3 regions of the Listeria marthii genome follow, and region 2 is predicted to be linked to each of the others. Evidence: riboswitches for the same ligand, from Rfam matches in the RefSeq annotation. Region 2 holds a riboswitch; each other region holds the start of a gene.
What was found. A riboswitch is a leader RNA that binds a small molecule or an ion and turns the genes downstream of it on or off. The one in region 2 is predicted to bind S-adenosylmethionine.
Positions count from the first base shown of each region.

Region 1 (2,322 bases), on a different contig from region 2:
CTTCTTCAAGCTCAGCCGCCACACTTTCCGCACCATCCGTCAAAGCCTTCGTCAAAATGGCAATTTCATCTAATTTCTGATCAGCAAACGATAAACCACCGAGAATCACTTCATCCAAATCTGGTTCGCTCAATTTCGTCACTGGCACATGTAGTAAGGAGTTGGAAGGCTGCACAATCAATTTCCCATCCGCCACATAATCCGCAATCTCAGTAAGTAGCGAAAGTTTTGCATCCAAGTCACTCCGCCAAACATTCCGACCATCAATCACACCAGCCGCTAAATATTTATCTTCCGGGAACCCATGAGCCTTCAACGCTTTGAGCGAATCGCCATGATCATGAACAAAATCAATCCCAACCGCCGCTACCGGTAAATTAACAACCTCTTCATAATAATCCAAACTTTCAAAATAAGTTTGCAACTCGATTTTCAAATTTGGTACCGCGGTTTGAAACGCCTGATACACTTTTTCAAATAACTTAATTTCTGATTTATCAAAGCTAGTTGCCAGATAAGGCTCATCAATTTGCACCCACTTAGCACCAGCCCGCTCAAGCTCTTTCAAAATTTCCACATACGCCGGAATAAATTTATCTAATAACGCTTCAAAATTTTCCGCATCGTTCCCTTTTCCAAGTTTTAAGTAAGTAACCGGACCAACAAGCACTGGCTTACCTTCAATACCAAGCTCTTTTTTCGCTTCTTCGTAATAATAAAGCGCCCGATTATCCAACACTTTCGGATCCGCATCCGCCAGTTCAGGAACAATATAGTGATAGTTAGTATTAAACCATTTAGTCATTTCAGAAGCAACCGCGTCACTTTTACCACGTGCAATATCAAAATATGTATTTAGCGAAACTTTCCCACCATCATGCTGAAAACGTTTTGGAATAATCCCAAATGTCACACTCGTATCAAGCACTTGATCATAAAAACTAAAATCACCCACCGGAATCAAATCAATTCCTTTGTCTTGTTGCTTTTTCAGCGCATGCAATCGTAGAGCCTTCGTTTCAGCCAACAATTCCTCTTCTGAAATCGCACCATTCCAGAATTTTTCTAACGCACGTTTCCATTCACGTTTCTCCCCAAGTCTCGGATACCCCAAGTTTGAACTAATCGCCTTTACCATACCTATCACCTTATCCTCTCGATTTTTTGCCAATAAAAAACCTCCCTAGAGAACTAGAGAGGTTTGGAAGTTTCGATACACAAATACACTGAAACTTTTTAAGTCTCTCTTATCTCTCGAAGCATCACACTTCGCAGGATTTAGCACCTTTTCAACGTATTGAAAGGTTGCCGGGTTTCAACGGGCCAGTCCCTCTACCACTCATTATAAGAGCAATTTATTTAGTTTTTTTAATCACTTAAATTGGATTGAAATCATCATACCACTTGCACCTAAAAACTGTCAATCATTAAATTTCCATTTTCTTTTCTAAAGCATCTTTCCGTGCTCCAAAAGCTAACAACAAACAGCCTAAAACAAGCATTCCTGCCACCACAAAATAAAATATTTGATTTCCAAAAATCCCAATCATCATTCCAGTCGCACTCGGCCCAATAATGCTCCCCAAGCTAAAGCACATTCCAACCAAAATATTCCCAGCCGGAAGCAATTCCAGTGGTGTCAAATCAGTCATATAAGACAACCCCAGCGAGTAAAGCGACCCAAGTAATATCCCCAAAACAAAGAAGAAAATCACATATAAAACAGGCATCTTAACAAAAGCAGTCAACACAAAAACAACCGCCCCCGCTCCCGTCAAAAGTGGTAACACCTTCCCACGACCAAATTTATCACTAACAATCCCAATCGGCACTTGAAAAATAATCGTCCCCACCGAAAAAGAAGAAATTATCATTGCTATCATCATCGTATCGAGTCCATCACGAAGTCCTACAACCGGAAAAGTTGCATTCAGCCCAGTTTCCAAAATCCCATACAAAAATGGCGGAATCATCGCGACCCAAGCCAACTTAAAAACATCTGAAAAGCGCTTCAAACTCCCAAAAAAAGAAATTTTCCGAATAACCGCCTTTTCTCCAACAAAATCATTTCGAATAAACCAAACTAGCCCCCAAGCAATCAACACTAAAATCCCAGATAAAAAGAAAGGTAAGTTTGCATTTATTTTTGCCAAATTGACCAATTGTGGCCCTATTGCAAATCCCAATGAGAAAAACAATCCATAGATCGCCATATTCCGACCACGCTTACTAGCATCACTCATAGCACCAATCCAAGTCTGCGATGAAAAATGTAACATATGATCCCCCACACCAATGAGCAACCGCAATATAAACCAAAAA
Region 1 is NZ_JAASWB010000003.1:2,417-4,738, reverse strand. Features, by position in the region: gene metE (5-methyltetrahydropteroyltriglutamate--homocysteine S-methyltransferase) at 1-1,138, opposite strand, end outside; SAM riboswitch class I at 1,245-1,351, opposite strand; gene HCJ55_RS05470 (MFS transporter) at 1,428-2,322, opposite strand, start outside.
Region 1: linked by a shared signal. The riboswitch ahead of metE (5-methyltetrahydropteroyltriglutamate--homocysteine S-methyltransferase) and the one ahead of HCJ55_RS13535 (methionine ABC transporter ATP-binding protein) in region 2 are both predicted to bind S-adenosylmethionine.

Region 2 (2,322 bases):
GTGCTGCTTTTGGCCCGATTACCGTTCCGACAAGCGATTTTGTCATCGGTAAAAGTAGTACGATTAAAATAATAAAAGGGATTGAGCGGAACACATTGACTAATATTGCTGTTACCCAATAAAGAATGCGCGCTCCGGCATGTTTTTTGTTGTTTGTTAAAAATAGCAGTAAACCTAATACAATCCCTAGTAAGAAAACTGCAAACAATGAAGTTAGCGTCATATAAAGCGTTTCTTGGGTTGCGACCCACATCATTTGAAAATCAACATTTGGAAATAATTCTTGTAATTTGCTCATCGTTCTAACACTTCCGTTTCTACTTTAAGTTGACGTAGCTGTGTTAGACTCGCATTTATCGCATCATCTGTACCTAAAATCTGTACGTAAAGCGTTCCGTATGCGCCGTTTTGCGTTTGCGTTAAGTTGCCGTGAAGGACATTTAGCAACACATCATTTTCTTTTGCTACTTGGGATATGACTGGTTGGGTGGCATTTTCGCTCATAAAGAGTAGTTTGACGATTTTGCCTTCGGAGTAATTATCTAGGAGTAAGTGGATGAGTTCTTCGGTTTCGTCTGAGTCAGTAACTTGGCGAACGAAGCGCTGCGTTACTTTTTCTTGAGGGTGGCGGAAAACATCTAATACGTCGCCAAGTTCGACAACTTTTCCGTTTTCCATTACTGCGACGCGATTACAAATTTTTCGGATCACATGCATTTCATGGGTGATAACGATGATTGTTAAGTTGAGGCGTTTATTGATATCTAGGAGGAGTTCTAACACTTCATCGGTTGTTTGTGGATCGAGTGCGGACGTTGCTTCATCACAAAGCAACACTTTTGGGTTATTGGCAAGTGCTCTTGCAATGCCGACCCGTTGTTTTTGACCACCGCTTAGTTCCGCTGGATAGGCGTTTTCTTTACCTTCCAAGCCAACAAGACGGATGAGTTCATTTACACGGAAACGTCTTTTTTCACCGCGCACACCTGCGATTTCTAGTGGAAAAGCAATATTTTCTGCAACGGTTCGTGACCATAATAAATTAAAATGTTGGAAAATCATCCCGATTTGTTGACGAGCTTTTCTTAGCTTTCCGCCGCGAATTTGGCTAATCAGTAGATTGTCGACTTCGACCGTTCCTTCTGTCGGTAGTTCCAGCCCATTAAACATCCGAATAAGCGTACTTTTTCCCGCTCCGGAATAACCAACTACACCAAAAATCTCGCCTTGTTCAATTTCTAAATCGACATGGTCGACTGCGAGAACTTTGTTGTTTCTAGACGCATATTCTTTTACAACGTTCTGTAACGTAATCATCTCTATCACCTTTTCTACATTCTGATATACAAAAAAGCCTCTCTGCTGATGAGCAGAAAGGCAGCATTTTTTCAAATGGACTAGCTTCCTTCTCATCTTTCAGAACAACTCGCTGTTCTGCATGACTTAGCACCTTAAACACATAATGAATTACTGTTTAGGTTGCTGGGTTTCATAGGGCATTTCCCTCCACCACTCTGGATAAGATTTCTACATATTATTAAATCACTTCATTTGTGACTATAGTGACGTTTCTTGTTTTTTCATATTACCTTGTCTAGTAAACTTTGTCAATAACTTTTTTACTTATATTGATTTATTTGTAAGTTATTTCACTAACTATACAACTATTTCCCAATTCATCTTCACTAGCCATTTGAGAGGCTATTTTGATTTGGGCTCTATTTTGATATTTTAATTCGCTATTATTCACTTGAACTATGTACATAAATACCGCAATCACCGTGATGCAAGCAACAACAATTAAAACAATATGTTTTTTCATTTTCCTCTCCTCCGTGATTTATATTCTACCGAAAGAACATAAATCACGAGGAAAGAAACATTTAAGAATTGTTAAAGATTAAATCAGTGGCAATTTGACGATAAAACTGGTTTTGCGGTGTTTACTTTCTGCAGTAACAATCCCACCATGTTTTTCGACGATAGACTTAGCAATCGCAAGCCCTAAGCCCGTGCCAGTTGTGGTCCGGTTTTTATCTACTTTATAAAAACGTTCGAACAAGTATGGTAAATCAACATTCGGTATTTCTTCGCCGTAGTTCGTCACGCGAATAACCGCCATATTATCTTCTTTTTTGGCACTTACATCAATTTGCTTATTGCCTTCTCCGTATCTAAGGGCATTCGAAAATAAGTTCTCAAATAAGCGCATGATTTGGTTGCCATCGCCGCCGATAATTAATTTGTTGGCATCAAAATGTTCGACAATCTGCATATTCCGTTCTGCTGCTCGACCATCGTATTCCGCCACTAACTGTCTGA
Region 2 is NZ_JAASWB010000009.1:17,898-20,219, reverse strand. Features, by position in the region: gene HCJ55_RS13540 (methionine ABC transporter permease) at 1-298, opposite strand, end outside; gene HCJ55_RS13535 (methionine ABC transporter ATP-binding protein) at 295-1,317, opposite strand; SAM riboswitch class I at 1,407-1,525, opposite strand; gene HCJ55_RS13530 (hypothetical protein) at 1,634-1,822, opposite strand; gene cesK (histidine kinase CesK) at 1,901-2,322, opposite strand, start outside.

Region 3 (2,322 bases), on a different contig from region 2:
TTCCAAAAGGGAAACGAAAAGCAATCGTATTGGAATATTATCGTTATGATTTACTTTTGGATAAAATAGAATCCATTTTGGAAAAATGTACAAAAGAGAGCTGGGATGATTCTTGTGAAGCGCTGCAAAATTATTTCTTTTGGGAATATGAAAATTACAAAGCTTAAAATTTAATGGAGATTAATACAACCACCAAACCAAAACCCCAACAGTCCAAACCATCGCAAGCGGCACTAAAATCCGGAACTTCGGTTTTTGTGTTTTATGATGAAACAACTGCATCGACATCCAGCTACCAAATGCCCCGCCGAGAAATGCGGTGAAAAGCAGTACAGATTCAGGTATCCGATAAGCGTGTTTAATTGCTTTCCGTTTATCGATAGCGAATAATAGAAAAGAAATAAGCGTTATCGCGATTAAATATATTGTTAAAATCATCCAGAAATCCCCCTTCGTTGCTAAAACAAACTTTATTGATTAGAATAAAAGCATACCATAAAAGAAAGCAGGGATAAAATGGCAAAAGAAATTATTCAAACATCGTCAGCCCCAAAAGCACTTGGACCATACTCACAAGCTGTAAAAGTGAACGGACTTATTTTTACGTCAGGTCAACTTGGTATTAACCCGGCAACTGGAGAATTAGCAGAAGGCGCGACAAAACAAGCCGAGCAAGCTTTTAAAAATTTAGCAGCAGTGTTAGAAGAAGCAGGTTCTGGACTGGATAAAATCATCAAAGCGACCGTTTTCTTCAAAGATTTAAATGAATTTACGGCTGTAAATGAAGTTTATGCGACATTCTTTTCCAGTGATTTCCCAGCGAGAAGTGCTTTCCAAGTAGCGAAATTGCCGCTTGATGCTGAAATTGAAATCGAAGTTATCGCAGAAGCATAAATATTCAGAAATAAATTTGACAACTACGAGAAGCAAACGATATAATAAGAACCAATTACATAGTACTTATCAAGAAAGGTGGAGGGTTCTGGCCCAGCGAAGCCTTGGCAACCGGATTTTTCACGGTGCCAAATCCAGCAGGTAACACTGACAGATAAGGCACGCGAATCAGGTAAATTCACTTTCCCTTAAAAGCTGTCTTTTGAGGGAAAGTTTTTTTGTACATAAAAATAAAACGAATTGAGGCGAAGGAAATGAATCAAGTAGCACCATTTTATGCAGATCATGTTGGAAGTATTTTACGGACAAAGGCTATTAAAGACGCGCGGGAGAAGTTCCAAGCTGGCGAAATAACAGCCCAAGAGTTGCGCGAAGTTGAAAATACAGAAATTAAATACATTGTCGAAAAGCAAAAAGAAGTCGGCTTAAAATCAATCACAGATGGCGAGTTTCGCCGTGCTTGGTGGCATTTTGACTTCTTGGAGAATTTGGATGGGGTAGAAGGATACGATGCGGCTGGAGGTATTCAGTTTAGCAAAGTGCAAACAAAATCGCATTCGGTAAAAATCACGGCTCCGATCGATTTCACCACGCATCCATTTATAGAAGATTTTATTTTCCTAAAAGAAGCAGTTGGTGAAAATCATGTCGCGAAACAAACGATTCCAAGTCCAGCAATGCTTCATTATCGCGGCGACATTGAGTATCAGCCATATTTAGATGATGCCGACAAATTTGCCGCTGATTTAGCGACTGCGTATCAAAAAGCGATTCAAGCATTTTATGATGCTGGCTGTCGTTATTTACAATTAGATGATACGTCTTGGAGCTATTTATGCTCGGATGAACAACGCGAAGTCGTGCGACAAAGAGGATTTGATCCGGACACATTGCAAGAAACGTATAAAAATCTTATCAATGAATCTATCAAACATAAACCAGCTGATATGGTCATCACAATGCACATTTGCCGCGGGAATTTCCGTTCTACATGGATTGCGGAAGGCGGCTATGGACCAGTTGCGGAAACCTTATTCGGTCAATTAAACATCGATGGTTTCTTTTTAGAATATGATAACGAACGTTCTGGAGATTTTGCGCCATTAAAATATGTGACGCGCCCGGATTTGAAAATCGTTCTCGGCTTAATTACTTCGAAAACAGGTGAATTAGAAGACGAAGCGACGATTAAAGCGCGAATTGCAGAAGCGAGCGAAATCGTCCCATTAAGCCAATTACGCCTAAGTCCACAATGCGGATTCGCCTCCACAGAAGAAGGCAACATCCTGACCGAAGAAGAACAATGGAATAAATTACGCTACGTTGTCCAACTAGCAGAAGATGTTTGGGGTAAATAACTAATAAGAAGAGCTAGCCACATTTGTGCGCTAGTTCTTTTTGCGTCTTTACAAAAATGGCAAGTAGGAC
Region 3 is NZ_JAASWB010000002.1:350,436-352,757, reverse strand. Features, by position in the region: gene HCJ55_RS04585 (Imm8 family immunity protein) at 1-167, shown strand, start outside; gene HCJ55_RS04580 (DUF1294 domain-containing protein) at 181-438, opposite strand; gene HCJ55_RS04575 (RidA family protein) at 517-894, shown strand; SAM riboswitch class I at 958-1,055, shown strand; gene HCJ55_RS04570 (5-methyltetrahydropteroyltriglutamate--homocysteine S-methyltransferase) at 1,149-2,252, shown strand.
Region 3: linked by a shared signal. The riboswitch ahead of HCJ55_RS04570 (5-methyltetrahydropteroyltriglutamate--homocysteine S-methyltransferase) and the one ahead of HCJ55_RS13535 (methionine ABC transporter ATP-binding protein) in region 2 are both predicted to bind S-adenosylmethionine.